One region of the Sphingomonas sp. Sph1(2015) genome, then DNA from elsewhere that is predicted to be linked to it. Evidence: predicted binding sites of a transcription regulator. Region 1 holds the regulator's gene; the other holds the start of a gene.
What was found. The regulator LexA, encoded in region 1, represses DNA repair genes until DNA is damaged. The targets are predictions, from matches to a motif close to GTTCCNCNCTTGTTCT.
Positions count from the first base shown of each region.

Region 2: a site for LexA is predicted at 5,358-5,373, ahead of BSZ14_RS03495 (ImuA family protein). Genes of this name have one in related genera too.

Region 1 covers NZ_MQUI01000001.1:27,162-34,635, reverse strand. Annotated here, with positions in the region: gene gltX (glutamate--tRNA ligase) at 1-1,049, opposite strand, end outside; gene BSZ14_RS00160 (ComEC/Rec2 family competence protein) at 1,164-3,248, shown strand; gene lexA (transcriptional repressor LexA) at 3,401-4,081, opposite strand; gene BSZ14_RS00150 (molybdopterin molybdotransferase MoeA) at 4,137-5,312, opposite strand; gene moaC (cyclic pyranopterin monophosphate synthase MoaC) at 5,376-5,843, opposite strand; gene trpC (indole-3-glycerol phosphate synthase TrpC) at 5,840-6,616, opposite strand; gene trpD (anthranilate phosphoribosyltransferase) at 6,613-7,474, opposite strand, start outside.
Region 2 covers NZ_MQUI01000005.1:62,217-69,690, reverse strand. Annotated here, with positions in the region: gene BSZ14_RS03505 (error-prone DNA polymerase) at 1-2,873, opposite strand, end outside; gene BSZ14_RS03500 (Y-family DNA polymerase) at 2,870-4,663, opposite strand; gene BSZ14_RS03495 (ImuA family protein) at 4,578-5,258, opposite strand; partial or broken gene BSZ14_RS19975 (IS630 family transposase) at 6,130-6,328, shown strand; gene BSZ14_RS03485 (FdhF/YdeP family oxidoreductase) at 6,410-7,474, opposite strand, start outside.

The DNA.
Region 1 (7,474 bases):
GCGGCGCGCGGCTTCAGCGCGGGCATGGCGGCGGTCAGCAGCGCGACGTCTTCGACACCCATCCGCTTGGCGGTCAGCTCGGCCAGACGTGCATCATCGGCTTCGCGAATATAATGGCCGTTGAGATTTTCGAGCTTCTTCAGGTCGAAACGCGATGGCGCCTTGCCGACGGCGGCGAGGTCGAACCACTTCACCGCCTCGTCCCGCGCGATGATCTCGGCATCGCCGTGACCCCAGCCCAGGCGGAGCAGGTAATTGTCGAGCGCTTCGGGCAGGATGCCCATCTCGTCGCGATACGCCTCGATCCCGACCGCGCCGTGCCGCTTCGACAGCTTCGCGCCGTCCGATCCATGGATCAGCGGGATATGCGCATAGATCGGCTCGGCCCAGCCCATCGCCTTGTAGATGGGCAGCTGGCGAAAGGCGTTGTTCAGGTGATCATCGCCGCGGATGACATGGGTCACGCCCATGTCATGGTCGTCGACCACCACGGCCAGCATATAGGTCGGCGTGCCGTCCGAACGCAGCAGGACCAAGTCGTCCAACTCGGCATTCTGCACGGTGACGCTGCCCTGGACCCGATCCTCGATCGTGACCGCCCCGTCGCGCGGGGCGCGCAGGCGGACGACGAAGGGCTGGCCCTCCGGCGCGGTGGCGGGATCGGCGTCGCGCCAGGGCGAACGGATGCGCAGCGGCTGCTTGGCGGCCTGTGCCGCTTCGCGCTGGGCGGCGATCTCTTCCTGCGTCATGTAGCAGCGATAGGCATGGCCCTTGGCCATCATCTCGCGGGCGACCTCGGCATGGCGGTCGGCGCGGGCGAACTGGAACACGGCGTCGCCGTCCCAGTCCAGGCCCAGCCAGCGCATGCCGTCCAGGATCGCGTCGATCGCGGGCTGGGTCGAGCGGGCGCGATCGGTATCCTCGATCCGCAGCAGGAACTTGCCGCCATTCGCCCGCGCGAACAGCCAGTTGAACAGCGCGGTGCGCGCGCCGCCGATGTGAAGGAATCCGGTCGGCGAGGGCGCGAAACGGGTCACGACTCCGCTCATGGTCGATCCGGTGGCGATATCATGTGTTGCGCTCAACCGCGCATACTCCCAGCATAAGATTCGATGGCCCAGTCAGCCGCCGCAGCCCCTAGCATCAAGCGTCCGCGCCGCCAAATGCCGCGCCTTCGCGTGGTGGAGCAATGGGCCGAGGCCGAGCGGAACCAGATTCCGTTATGGACGCCGGTGATGCTGGGGGCCGGGATTGCGGCGTGGTTCGTGCTGCCCGATCCGCGAGCCTGGGCGGCAGTGGTGCTGGCGGCCGGGGGCGTCGGACTGGCGGCGGTGACCCTGTCCGATGGCGGGCGGGTGATGCGCGCCATTGGTGTGGCGGCGATGCTGGTCATGGCGGGAATGCTGCTGGCCTGGGCACGCGCCGAGTCCGTTCGTGCGCCTGTCCTCGCGCGGCCGGTGATGGCGGATATGGTCGCCGAGGTGGAGGCGGCCGAACCTTTGGCGGCGCGGCAGATCGTCCGGCTGATGCTGCGGCCTGTACAGGCGCAGGATGGGCGCGGGCGGCGTCTAAGGCTGCCGCCGCGGCTTCGAATATCGTTGCCGCAGGAGGACGCGCCGGTCGGATTGGGGCAGGGCGCACAAGTCCGGTTGCGGGCGCGGCTGATGCCCCCCGCCGGGCCGGTCGCGCCCGGAGGCTATGATTTCGCGCGCGCGGCTTGGTTTCAGGGGATCGGCGCCACGGGACGCGGTTTTGCGCCGGTGCGGATGCTGCGTTTGGCCGATCAAGGCCCCGGTTTGCGCCAGCGCCTGTCGCAGCGGATCACGGCGCAGGTTCCGGGCAGCGCGGGCGGGATCGCGGCGGCGCTGGCGACGGGCGATGTCGGCGCGATCGCGCAGGACGATGCGGAGGCGATGCGGCGCGCGGGGCTGGCGCATCTGCTGTCGGTCAGCGGCCTTCACATCACGGCGGTCGTCGGGATCGTGATGGTGCTGACGATCAGATTGCTGGCGCTCTGGCCATGGCTGGCGTTGCGGGTCCGACTGCCGCTGATCGGCGCGGCGGCGGGGGCGGTTGCCGCCGTCGGATATACGTGGCTGACCGGATCGGAGGTTCCGACGATACGGTCCTGTGTCGCGGCGATGCTGGTCCTTGCCGCCCTGGCCATGGGGCGGGAGGCGATGACGTTGCGCCTCGTTGCGGCGGGGGCGCTGATCGTGCTGATCTTCCGGCCCGAGGCGTTGGTGGGTGCCAGTTTCCAACTGTCCTTCGCGGCGATCACCGCCATTGTCGCGCTGCACGAGCATTCCGCGATCCGCCGCGGGCTGGGGCCGCATCCCGATTGGCGCTGGGCGGCCCTGCGACATCTGGGCGCGTTGCTGCTGACCGGATTGGTGGTCGAGGCGGCGCTGATGCCGATCGCCATCCATCATTTCCACAAGGCGGGGCTTTACGGCGCGCTGGCCAATATCGTCGCCATTCCCTGGACGACCTTCATCGCCATGCCGCTGGAGATGGTCGCCTTGTTGCTGGAGCCCATGGGGTTGGGTGGTCCTGTCTGGTGGTTGCTGGGACAGGCCCTGGGTCTGTTGCTGAAGCTGGCTCATGCCGTGTCCGCCATCCCGGGATCGGTGGTCGCCTTGCCCGTGGCGTCGGGATGGGCGTTCGGGCTGGCGGTCGTGGGGGGACTATGGATCGCTCTTTGGCGGACCCGGTGGCGATGGCTCGGGACGCCCGCATTGATGGCCGGGCTATCGGTCATGCTCGCCGCCCCTGCGCCCGACCTCATCGTGACCGGTGACGGGCGCCATGCCGGGATCGCGATGGGGCAGGGCATGGCGCTGCTGCGTGACCGGGCGGGGGATTATATGCGGACCACCCTGTCCGAACTGAGCGGCACCGATGCCCAGCCGATGGCGCTGGCCGATCAACCGGCGGCGCGTTGCGGGCGGGATATGTGCGTGACCGTTCTGGAGCAGGGCGGACGGCGCTGGCGGATCGCCGCGACGCGCAGTGGCTATCCGGTGCCATGGACAGAACTGGTCGCGCTTTGTGGCCAGATGGACATCATCATCGCCGACCGTCGCCTGCCCGATGCGTGCCGGCCGCGCTGGTTGAAACTGGACAGCACTGTCTTCAAGCGGACTGGCGGGATATCCATCCGGCTCGATCCCCCCATGGTGGGGGTGGTGCGCCAACCCGGCGATCGACATCCATGGTCGATCGCCGGACAAGGCGGAGGGCTATAGGCCTCTTCGTCAACCAGGTGCGATGTACTGGACAGCGTTCAAACCGTCTTCGCGGGCGGAGGCGTTCGCTGTCCGGAACCGGATAAGGGCGCCCGACGCCGACCGGCCCCATTTGCCATGGCCGAGCGGTCCGGCAGGGTTTTCCGCTGCCCTTATTCGTAGCGGCGCAAGATGCCCGATAACTTACCCTGCACCCGGACCTGCGCGGGCGCGTAACGCTGCGGATCATAGGCCCGGTTGGCGGGGTCGAGGCGGACCATCGAGCCCTCCCGCCGGAAATATTTCAGCGTCGCTTCGCTATCATCGATCAGCGCGACCACGATCTGTCCGTCGCGCGCGACATCGGTGCGGCGGATCAGCGCATAGTCGCCGTCCAGGATACCCGCCTCGACCATCGAATCGCCGGATACTTCCAGCGCATAATGCTCGCCCGAGCCCAGCAGCGCGGCGGGCACGGCCAGCATTGCGCTGTCTTCGAACGCTTCGATCGGCAAACCGGCGGCGATCCGGCCGTGCAGCGGGATTTCGACCACGTCATTGGCGGGTTCGATCGCCGGACGCGCGGCAGGCGTGCGAATGTTGCCAGACGCGGGTTCCGCCGCGGCAGGCTTCTCGGGCCGGTCGGGCATCCGCAGCACCTCCAGCGCACGGGCGCGATTGGGCAGGCGGCGAATGAAGTGGCGTTCCTCCAGCGCGGAGATCAGGCGGTGGACACCCGATTTGGACTTGAGGTCCAGCGCCTCCTTCATCTCCTCAAAGGACGGCGAGACGCCGGTTTCCTTCAAACGGTCGTTGATGAAGCAGACAAGCTCATGCTGCTTTGCGGTGAGCATCGCGATCCTCCGTCCAGAACAGACGCGGAACTTATATGGAACGTTTTGGCTTGCGTCAAGCGAGCATCAGGATTTCCGCCGAGTCGCCCATGGCGGCGGCGGGGGCATGGGGCGGGCGGATGATCAGGCAGGTCGACCGCGCCAGGGTCAGCAGCATCGAGCTGTCCTGAATGGCCGCCGCATGGACCCGCCCGTCGAGCATCGCGGCGCGCAGATAGTCGATGCGCGGACCATTGGCGGGCAAATCCTCGCCCAGCACGGCGGGAATGGGCTTGGGCAGGGGATCGGCGGCGCCCGCCAGATGCGAAATCAGCGGCCGGACGAACAGCGTCGCGGTGACGAAGGCCGAGACGGGATTGCCCGGCAGGCTGAGCACCACCGTATCGCCCAGTCGCCCGGCCATCATCGGCTTGCCGGGGCGAAGCGCGATGCGCCAGAAATCGACGCTGCCCCCGGCCGCCTTCAGTGCGGGCTGTACCAGGTCATGATCGCCGACCGAGGCGCCGCCGGTCGTGACCAGCAGATCGGCCTCGACCGAGGCAAAGGCGTCGCGCAGGCGTTCGAGATTGTCGGGCAGGATGCCCAGGTCGATGATCTCGACCGGCAGGTCGGCAAGCATCGCCGCCAGCATCACGCCGTTGGATTCGGGCAGGGCGGTGGGATCAGTGCTGCCGGGCGGGACCAGTTCGTCGCCGGTCGCGGCAATCGCGACCCGGACGGCCGGTCGGACTGGCAGGGTGGCGTGACCGCCGGTCGCGGCCACCGCGATCCGCGCAGGGGTCAATCGCTGCCCGGCGGCGACCAGCGTGGCACCTTCGGAAAAGTCCAATCCGCGCCGCCGGACATTGCGACCCTGATGGGCGGGGCCTTCACCTGCCAGCGTCAGGGTTGCGCCGTCACGTGTCGCTTCCTCCTGGACGAGAACGGTGTCGGCACCGTCCGGCAGGGCCGCCCCGGTAAAGATGCGCGTCGCCTGTCCGCAGTCTACCGAACCGGCAAAGGGCCGCCCCGCCGCGCTTTCGCCGATGACCGTCCACGGCCCCGGCATATCCTCGAAACGGATCGCATAGCCGTCCATCGCCGACAGGTCGTGCGCTGGCTGGGTCCGCCGTGCGGTCACGTCTCGGGCGGCCCAGCGCCCGGCGGCTTCGCGCAAGGGCAGTTCGACGACGGGGCGCGTGCTGCCCAGGGCGAGCAGCCGGGCCTGGGCTTCTAGGACGGGGAGAAGAATGACGGTCGCTCCTTTTGGCCCTAGGACGCTTTCGGGCAGCGTCCGTTCCGCGTATCGGAAGCGTCAGGCGTGCCAGTCGCCCGACTTGCCGCCCGTCTTGGCGATCAGGCGAATATCACCGATCACCATGCGCTTATCGAGTGCCTTTGCCATGTCATAGACGGTCAGCAGCGTCACCGATACGGCGGTCAGCGCCTCCATCTCGACGCCGGTCTGGCCCGCCGTGGCGGCGGTGGCGGTGGCGGTCACGCCTGCTTCGTCCAGCGCCAGGTCGATCTCCACCTTGCTCAGCGGCAGGGGGTGGCAAAGCGGGATGAGGTCGCTGGTCTTCTTGGCGGCCATGATGCCCGCCACCCGCGCGACCGCCAGCACATCGCCCTTCTGGACACTGCCCGCGCGGATCGCGGCGGCGGCGTCGCGGCTCATGGTGATGCGACCTTGCGCCACCGCCTGGCGCGCCGTGACCATCTTGGCCCCGACATCGACCATGCGGGCCGAACCCTCTTCGTCGAGATGGGTGAGGCCGCTCATCCGATCAGCGCGCGGGTCGCCGCCTCGACATCCTGCTGGCGCATCAGCGCTTCGCCGACGAGGAAGCAGCGGATGCCGTGCGCGGCCATCGCGTCCAGATCCTCACGGCTGGTCAGGCCGCTCTCGGCCACGAAGGTGCTGCCGGCGGGGGCATGGGCGACCAGCTCATAGGTGCGCTGAAAATCGACGGTGAAATCCCTGAGATCGCGGTTGTTCACCCCGATCAGCCGGGATTTCAGCCGGGCTGCCCGCTCCATCTCGGCGGCGTCGTGGACCTCGACCAGCGCGTCCATGCCGCACTCGATCGCCGCGGCCTCGATCTCCTGCATCTGGGTGTCGTCCAGGGCCGCTACGATGATGAGGATCGCGTCTGCTCCCAGCGCGCGCGATTCATGTACCTGCCAGGGATCGACCATGAAATCCTTGCGCAGAACCGGGATCGACACGGCTGCGCGGGCCTGTTCCAGGAACACATCGGCCCCCTGGAACCATCGCTCGTCGGTCAGCACCGACAGGCAGGCCGCGCCCCCCGCTTCATAGGCGCGGGCATGGGCGGGGGGATCGAAATCGGCGCGGATCAGCCCCTTGGAGGGGCTGGCCTTCTTCACCTCGGCGATCAGCGCATGGCCGGTCTTGGCGTCCAGCGCGGCACGGAACCCGCGCGGCGCAGAGACGGTCGCGATCTTGGCGTCGAGGTCGGCATGGGACATGGTCGCCTTGCGCGCGGCGACATCGGCGCGCTTGGTTTCCAGGATGCGGTCGAGCATCGTCATCGGTAAGCAATCCATCGATCGAGAAGCGCCGCGGCCTCGCCGGTATCGATGGCGCGGGCGGCGGCGACCGCGCCTTGGCGAAGGTCGGTGCTATGCCCGGCGACCAGCAGCGCGGCGGCGGCGTTGAGGAGAACCGCGTCGCGATACGCGCCCGGCTCGCCGGCGAGAAGGCGGCGAAGCGCCTCGGCATTGTGCCGCGCGTCGCCGCCACGAATGGCGGTGATGGGATGGCGGGGCAGGCCCGCATCCTCAGGCGTGATGGTGGCGGGCGCGGCAATGTCGCCGACCGAAACCGCGATGCTGGGGCCTGCGCCGGACAGCTCGTCCAGCCCTTCCTCGCCCGAGACGACCAGCGCAGTCTCGGCCCCCAGCTGCTCCAGCGCCTCGGCATAGACGGTCGCATAGTCGGGCCGCGCGATGCCGATCAGCTGGCGCCCGACATGCGCCGGATTGGCGAGCGGACCCATCAGGTTGAAGATCGTCCGCCGCCCGATCGCACGCCGGATCGGGGTGATCCGCGCCATGGCCGGATGATGGTTGGCGGCGAACAGGAAGGCGATGCCGATATCGTTGAGACTGGCCTGCGCCACCGCCCCAGCGCGTTCCATGTCGAGGCCGAGCACTTCCAGCGTATCGGCCGCACCCGCCTTGGACGAAGCGGCGCGGTTGCCATGCTTGGCGACCGGCACGCCCAGCGCCGCCACGACCAGCGACACGGCGGTGGAGACGTTGAGGGTATGATGGCCATCGCCCCCGGTCCCGCAGACATCGACGGTCCCCTTGGGTGCTTCGATCGGGATCAACCGCTGACGCATCGCCCGGGCGGCCTCGGCGATTTCGATCGAGGTTTCACCGCGC
Region 2 (7,474 bases), on a different contig from region 1:
TTCTGACGCACCAGGATGATGCCCGCGACTTCGACATGGCGGCCGTCGCGGACGCTGGCGAGATCCGCGCAGCGCTTCACGCCGCGACGTGTCAGCTCGTCACGCACGAACGTCAGCGGGTGAGCGCGGAGCGACAGCTGCAGGTTGCGATAATCCTCGATCACCTCGCGGCCGTCGGTCAGCGCCCGCAACTGCACCTCTGGCTCGATCCCTTCCGCGCTTAGTGTTTCGGCCGCGCGGTCCGCCGCGGCAAAGAGCGGCAGCGGAGCCTCGCCGAGCCCCCTCACCTTCCAAAGGCCCTGCCGGCGATCGGCGCCGAAACTGTGGAAGGCATCGCCGTCCGCCAGCTTTTCGATCGCGACGCGCTGTGCGCCCGAACGGCGCCAGACGTCCTCAACGCAGTCATATGCCGTGGTGCTGCGCGCGGAGACGATCTTGGCCCCGTCAGCGTTCGACAGGCCGCGGATCACCCGTAGGCCAAGCCGCACCGCCAGATAGCGCCCGCCTGTTCGCTCGAGGGTGCAATCCCACCGGCTCGCATTGACGCAAGGTGGCCGCACCTCGACCCCGTGCTCGCGCGCGTCGCGGACGATCTGTGCGGGCGCGTAGAAGCCCATGGGCTGCGCGTTCATCAGCGCGGCGCAGAACACGTCCGGATGATGGTGTTTCATCCAGCTGCTCGCGTAGGAGATCTTGGCGAAGCTGGCGGCGTGGCTCTCGGGGAAGCCGTAGGAGCCGAAACCCTCAAGCTGGCGGAAGGTGCGCTCGGCGAAGTCGCGGGGATAGCCGCGTGCGACCATGCCCTCGATCAGCTTCTCGCTGAAATGGCTGACCCCGCCGGTAAATTTGAAGGTGGCCATGGCGCGGCGCAGCTGGTCCGCCTCGGCCGGCGTGAAGCCCGCGCCGACGATGGCGACCTTCATGGCTTGCTCCTGAAACAGGGGAACGCCGAGGGTCTTTTCCAACACCGCGCGCAGCTCCGGGCGCGGGTATTCCGGCCGTTCCAGCCCCTCACGCCGGCGAAGGTACGGGTGGACCATGTCACCCTGGATCGGTCCCGGCCGCACGATCGCGACCTGGATTACGAGGTCATAGAAGCGGCGCGGCTTCATGCGCGGCAGCATGCTCATCTGCGCACGGCTTTCGATCTGGAAGGTGCCGAGCGTGTCAGCCTTCTGGATCATGGCATAGACGTCAGGGTCATCATCCTGTAAGTCTGCCAGTCCGACACGAATACCTTTGTCTTGTTCAAGTAGATTGAACGCCCGGTTCATGCACCCGAGCATACCGAGGCCGAGAACGTCGACCTTCATAAATTTTAGACTGTCGATGTCATCTTTGTCCCACTCAATGATTTGCCGGTCTTCCATTGCGGCAGGTTCAATAGGAACTAGACCATCAAGGCGATCATGCGTCAGCACGAACCCGCCTGGATGCTGCGACATGTGGCGCGGCACGCCGATCAGCTTGCGCGCGAGGTCGAGCGTCAAGCGCAGGCGACGATCCGCGATGTCGAGGTTTAGCTCGTCGACCTGCTTCTCGCCGACACCCTCGGCCGACCAGCCCCACACGAGGCCGGCGAGCGAGGACGTCAAATCCTCCGGTAGCCCGAGCGCCTTTCCAACGTCACGCACCGCGCCGCGCGCGCGGTAACGGGTCACGACCGCGGTCAGCGCCGCCCGATCACGCCCATAGGTCTCGTAGATCCACTGGATGATCTCCTCGCGGCGCTCATGCTCGAAGTCGACGTCGATGTCGGGCGGTTCGCGGCGCTCCCCCGACACGAAGCGCTCGAACAGCAGCTCGTGCTTGATGGGGTCGATGGAGGTGACGCCAAGCACGAAGCACACGCAGCTGTTTGCGGCCGAGCCGCGGCCTTGGCAGAGGATCCCGCGCCGACGCGCCTCCCGCACGATCGCATAGACGGTAAGGAAGTACGGCGCGTAGCCAAGCTCGCTGATCAGCCGCATCTCATGCGCCATCTGGTTGGTGTACGCTTCGGGCACCTCGCCATCGAACATCCGCTCGACCGCTTCGGTCGCCAGCTTCTCCAAGGCTTCTTGCGCCGTCAGCTCCTCGATCAGGCGCTCGTGCGGATACTGATAGGCCAGCTCGCCAAGGTCGAAGGTGCAGATGCGTGCGATGTCGACGCTTGCCTGCAGCGCGTCCGGATAGGCGCGGAATCGCCGAACCATCTCGTCGGGCGACTTGAGCGCCCGATCGGCGTTCACCTCGCGGCGATAGCCGAGCTCGTCGACGGTGCATTTCTCTCGCACTGCGGTCACGACGTCCTGCAGCAGCCGTGCCTCGGGCGCATGGTAGAGCACGTCACCGGTCACGACGGCGCGGACACCTGCTCCGCCCGCCTGCCGGGCCAACGCATCGATGCGAACCGCGTCCCCTGGCCGGCGCCGCTGGAACAGGGCCATATAGCCGCGACGCCCGTAGATAGCCTTCAGGTCCTTCAGTGCGGCGACGTTCTCCTCATCCGCCTCGTGCGGCAGCAGGATGGCGACAACACCCTCGGACCACGGCTCGAGGTCGTGCCAGTGGAGGAGGCAGCCGCCCTTACCTGCCCGCTTCTTACCGACGGTGAGCAGCCGCGTGATCCTCGACCAGGCGGGCCGGTCGGTCGGATAGAGCAACAGGCGCCGGCCGCAGGACAGATCGACGCGCGTGCCCGCGATCGAGCGGACACCTGTGGCTTTCTGTGCCTCCCACGCGCGCACGACACCCCCAACCGTGCCAATGTCGCTGACGCCGATCGCGGGATAGCCGAGCAGCGCCGCGGCCGCGAACAGCTCCTCCGGCGACGACGCGCCGCGCAGGAGCGAGAAGTGGGTGAGCACCTGCAGCTCGACATAGTGGGTCATCCGAAGACCCCGTGCATCCACCAGGACAGGTCGCCGGTCTCGTCCTCGAAGCCGTCACCCCGCCTGAAGACCCAGTACCGCCCTCCGGCCTCATCCTCGACGCGGTAATAGTCGCGCACCGCCCATATCTCGGCATCGCGCCGCCACCATTCGCCGTGCACACGCTCAGGGCCGTCGCCAGCAACGACCTTGTAGGTCTTGCCGCGCCATTCGAACCGGCGGGGTGGCTGGTCCGGCATCAGCGCCATCACGCGCGCCAGTGGTTCCGGCCGGGCAAAAAGGCGGATCGGCCGCTTCCACGCCGGCCATGATCCTGGCATCTCCACCGGGTCGGAGCGGGTGACGGCCCGTTCCGGCACATGGCTCTCGACAGGCGCAAGCCGGTAGACGGCATAGCTCCCGATCCTGCCGGCGATGACGTCGACCAGGCGTGCCGGGTCTCGCACCAGCGTCTCGCCGGCGAGGACCGCGCCAAGGTCGACCGCATCCAGCGGTTCGGTATGCGGCGCTACCAGCCAGAATTGCTCGAGCCCCATGCCGGGGTCGATCCGTTCAATCCTGAGCTTCAGGAGCCTGAGGAGGTGCGACACCTCGCGCGTCGGCCGCGACGTGCCGACACCCACGACCTGTTCCGTGCCATCGACGCGCAAGCCCGTGAGGCGGAGTGCCCGTGCGCCCAAACCTCGCGCCTGCAGGACCTGCGCAAGGTCGTTCAGCAGATCGCCCATGACCTGTTCGATCGCCTCGGCCGTGCCGATTGGCTCAAGGAGGCGACGCTCGACGATCGGAACCTCGGCATCCTCGCGCGGGGTGATTGGCTCGGCCACTGCGCCGAGCGCCTGGTCCAGACGCGTGATCGCCGGCAGACCGAGCCGACGCGCCAGTGGCCCACGCGCGACCGGCAGCAGATCCGCTACCGTCTCGAAGCCAAAGCGTTTGGCAGCGCTGAGCGCGCTCGGTGCCAAGCGCAAGGCGACGATCGGCAGCGGCGAAATCGCACTGGCGGTCCCACCCGGCTCGACGCGGATGATCTCGCTGCGGCCGAAGCGAGCGAGGGCATGAGCCGCCCCTGCCGTGTCAGCGACGGCCACGCGCGCGGTGAAACCGGCACGACGGCAGAAGGCGATCAGCCGCCTGCAGAATCGCTCCTCGCCACCATGCAGATGCGCGCAGCCCGCAAGGTCGATCCAAAGCCCATCAGCAGGCGAGACGGCAGCAATGGGTGACCAGCGTCGAACCGCGAACAGCGCAAGGCGATCGAGGAGTGCAGCATCAGCCTCCGGCTCGGCTGGACGGAAGTCGAGATCCGATACGAGCGCGCGCGCGTGGGTCGCAGCCATACCGGGCTGAATGCCGAGCGACCGCGCGCCTTCGCACGCAGCAACCACCTCCTCGCGCCGGCCGGTCTTCCCGATGAGCGCCAAGGGTGGAAGGCCATCGGTTTTAATATCCAACGGCGATGCTTTCCGCGCCGGATGCCCTGTGATTACGGTCTTATAAAGATGACTTGCTGCCTCTGAACGACGGCCGAGCTCGCGCATGGGCGGCTGCGCATGCGTTGGCAGCGCCGCAATCTGCGTCTCGACGTCGGCGCGGGAAGGCAGGCCTTCGCGTGCCCACCGCGCACCTGGCCGCCAACCGCCGCCCCGCGGCACCGAACAGGCGCCGGGGTCGTCATCTACCGGCAGCTCGAGGACAGGCCGTTCAGGCTGCCGCGAAGCGGACCGTTCCAACCGTCTCAGCCGCTCGATGGCCAAGTCCGGCAGGAACAGCGAGACGACCCGTCTCATCGCTGCCCTCCACAATCAGGGAGAACCCCTCACCCCCACGCTGGCGAGCGCACTCCACTGCCCATCTCGCCCTTCCTACACCCGCGACCTCAAGCCGCTCGGACGGCGCGGTGCCGATCCTCCAGCGGGTCCAGGCCGCAGATGGTTCGGCAAGCGGATCCTCGCCCAGACCACGTCGACGACGTAGAAGCAGGACGGGCATGTCAGCTTCTGCCGCGACCAACTGCAGACGGCGGGTTGCAACCAAGGAGACTTTGCTTGCCTCCGCGACGATCGCAGACGGTGTACCGTCGCGCACCGCATCCTCGATCACCGCCAAGAGGGCCGCGTCATCACGCGGTTGGGCATGGATGACGGCTGCGGCCGGCAGCCCGATCTGTTCCAGCGCCGGTGCATACAGGTCGGCGCGGCAGCTTGCCCATAACACCGGCCCGCCTGTTGCAGCTGCTTCACGCGCAGCGATGCTGGCGAGGAAGAGGGTCGTTGCTGCGTCGTCGACCATCGTGCCGCTCTGCGCCGTCGCCTCGTGTAGCGCGCCAGCGCGAAGGCCCCCTGCCCCAAGCCGTCCATCGATCGCGTCGACGCCGAAAGGCATGATGCGGAAGTCGGTCGCGGGTGTGGCGATCGTCCGAAGATGCGCTATGGTCGGCACTGATGAATCAAGGGCGGCGGGCATAAGGGTTAGACTCTACTCGTTCCCTTTATGTTCCGTTACCGAGCCGCGTTGGTCAACCCCATTGCGATCGGTTGAGTGCATTGCACCCGATCATACGGGAGGCACGGGGGGGGGCGTCGTTTGAGTGTTCGGAGCTTTGCGGCGGGGTTTGGGACCGCTGCAGTCATCGGGGTTACAGCATCACTCTGGCTCGTCAAAGTGGCGGAAAATCGCCCTCTCAGGTACCCGCCCAAGACCTTCTATGACGATAGGGACGACCGCGCGAGCGACACCGGGTTCATCTCTGCCGAAGGAACGATAGTTGGGCCGGATATGGACGGTCGGACTTTTTTGCATATCGAGTGCCGTCGGGGCGAAGGCTCCTGCCGCATCGCCGACTTATCGAACCTGGGCGCCGCGCGGTCGGTTTTCCTGCACACCGATGAATATCCGATCAAATCGTGGAATGCGGACACCGTAGTCGCGGAAAGCGACCCTCCATCGTATGGCTGCAACCGTGTGAGGTTGACCATCCAGCGGCAGGCGCAATCGGTCGAGTATCTCCGCATCCCTATGCCGCAGTCAGACAAATCGCGGTGTCAGGCGTTCGATCGGAAGCCATATCAGTGGACGTTGAGCAACCAGGCTACCTGATTGACGTAGGCTCTGTGGTTCAGCTGCGCGACTGGCGACGCTTATAAATCGATGTTCCTCGCCTGCATCGCCTGGGCAGCGAGATCGGCAATCGGCCCTATCCCGCCTACTGCCTCATAGATCACGGTGACGTCGTGGTCCTCAAGCTTGTCGAGCATCAGCGCTCATGTCCCTCCCGCCCTACAGTCCCGACTTTCAACCCGATCGAGAAGGCCTTAGCCCGCCTCAAGGCATGCTGCGCAGGGCCGGTGAGCGCACAGTATCCAAGTTTTTCCCTCATCGGCCGGTTGGTCAACCTGTTCCAACCGAAGGAATGCGCCAACTACTTCAGCTCCTGCGGATATGACTCAGAATGAACGGGAAAACGCTCTAGATGTCCATGGCGACCTACGCCTCACGAGGTGGAACGCCGCCCGGCAGTTTAACCTCATACTGTCTCACCCTGCTTCGGATGTCACGTCCGTCGCATGCCGCAGCACGACCGCCACCGACTTGTAGGCCGGGGTGCCGCTCGCCTCGTCATGGTCGTCGAGCGGGACGAGATGGTTCGCCTCGGGGAAGTAGGCCGCGACGGAACCACGCGCGATCGCGTGCGCCACGGCCACCTGACTTCTCAGAACCCGATCCGATGCCGCGACCACGTCCACCACATCACCGTGGGCGAGGCCCACGGCAGCCAGGTCTTCGGCATTCACGAAGACCACGTCGCGGCGTCCGGTTATGCCGCGGTATCGGTCGTTGTTGCCGTAGATGGTGGTGTTGTACTGGTCATGGCTTCGGATTGTGGTGAGCAACAGTGCGCCTTCGGCCTTGCCGCCGGTGCTGTCGACGCCCTCCGCCACGAGGAAACAAGCCTTTCCATCGGCCGTCGGCCAAACCCTCGACGATGGTCCCACCGGCAACCTAAATCCCAGCGGCACCCTCACACGAGCGTTGAAATCGCCGAAGTCGGGGAACACCGCGGCGATCGCCTCGCGTATCCGGTCGTAGTCGGCGACCATCCCGTCCCAGTCGATCGCCCCTCTTCCGAGGGTTGCCTTCGCCAGTCCCGCCACGATGGCGGGTTCGGAGAGCAGCCCCTTCGCAACGGGCTTCAGCCGGCCTCTCGAGGCGTGCACCATGGACATTGAGTCCTCGACGGTAACGAACTGGACACCGGATGCCTGCACGTCCTGCTCGGTCCTTCCGAGGCAGGGTATCACGATCGTCTCGCGTGCCTGCAGAAGACATGTTCGATTGAGCTTCGTCACGACCGTTACTGCGAGGTCCATGCGCCTGTAGGCGGCAAAGCACTTTTCGGGATCGGGCATCGCGACCGCCAGATTGCCGCCAAGTGACACCACTGCCTTAGAGCGCCCGTCCAGCATCGCCTTGAACGACTCAACCACGCCGTGGCCGTGCCGACGTGGAGAAACGATCCCGAAGGTCGCATCGAGGCGCGCCAAAAAGGCTTCGGTGGGCTGCTCGGTGATGCCGACGGTCCGGTCGCCCTGGACGTTGCT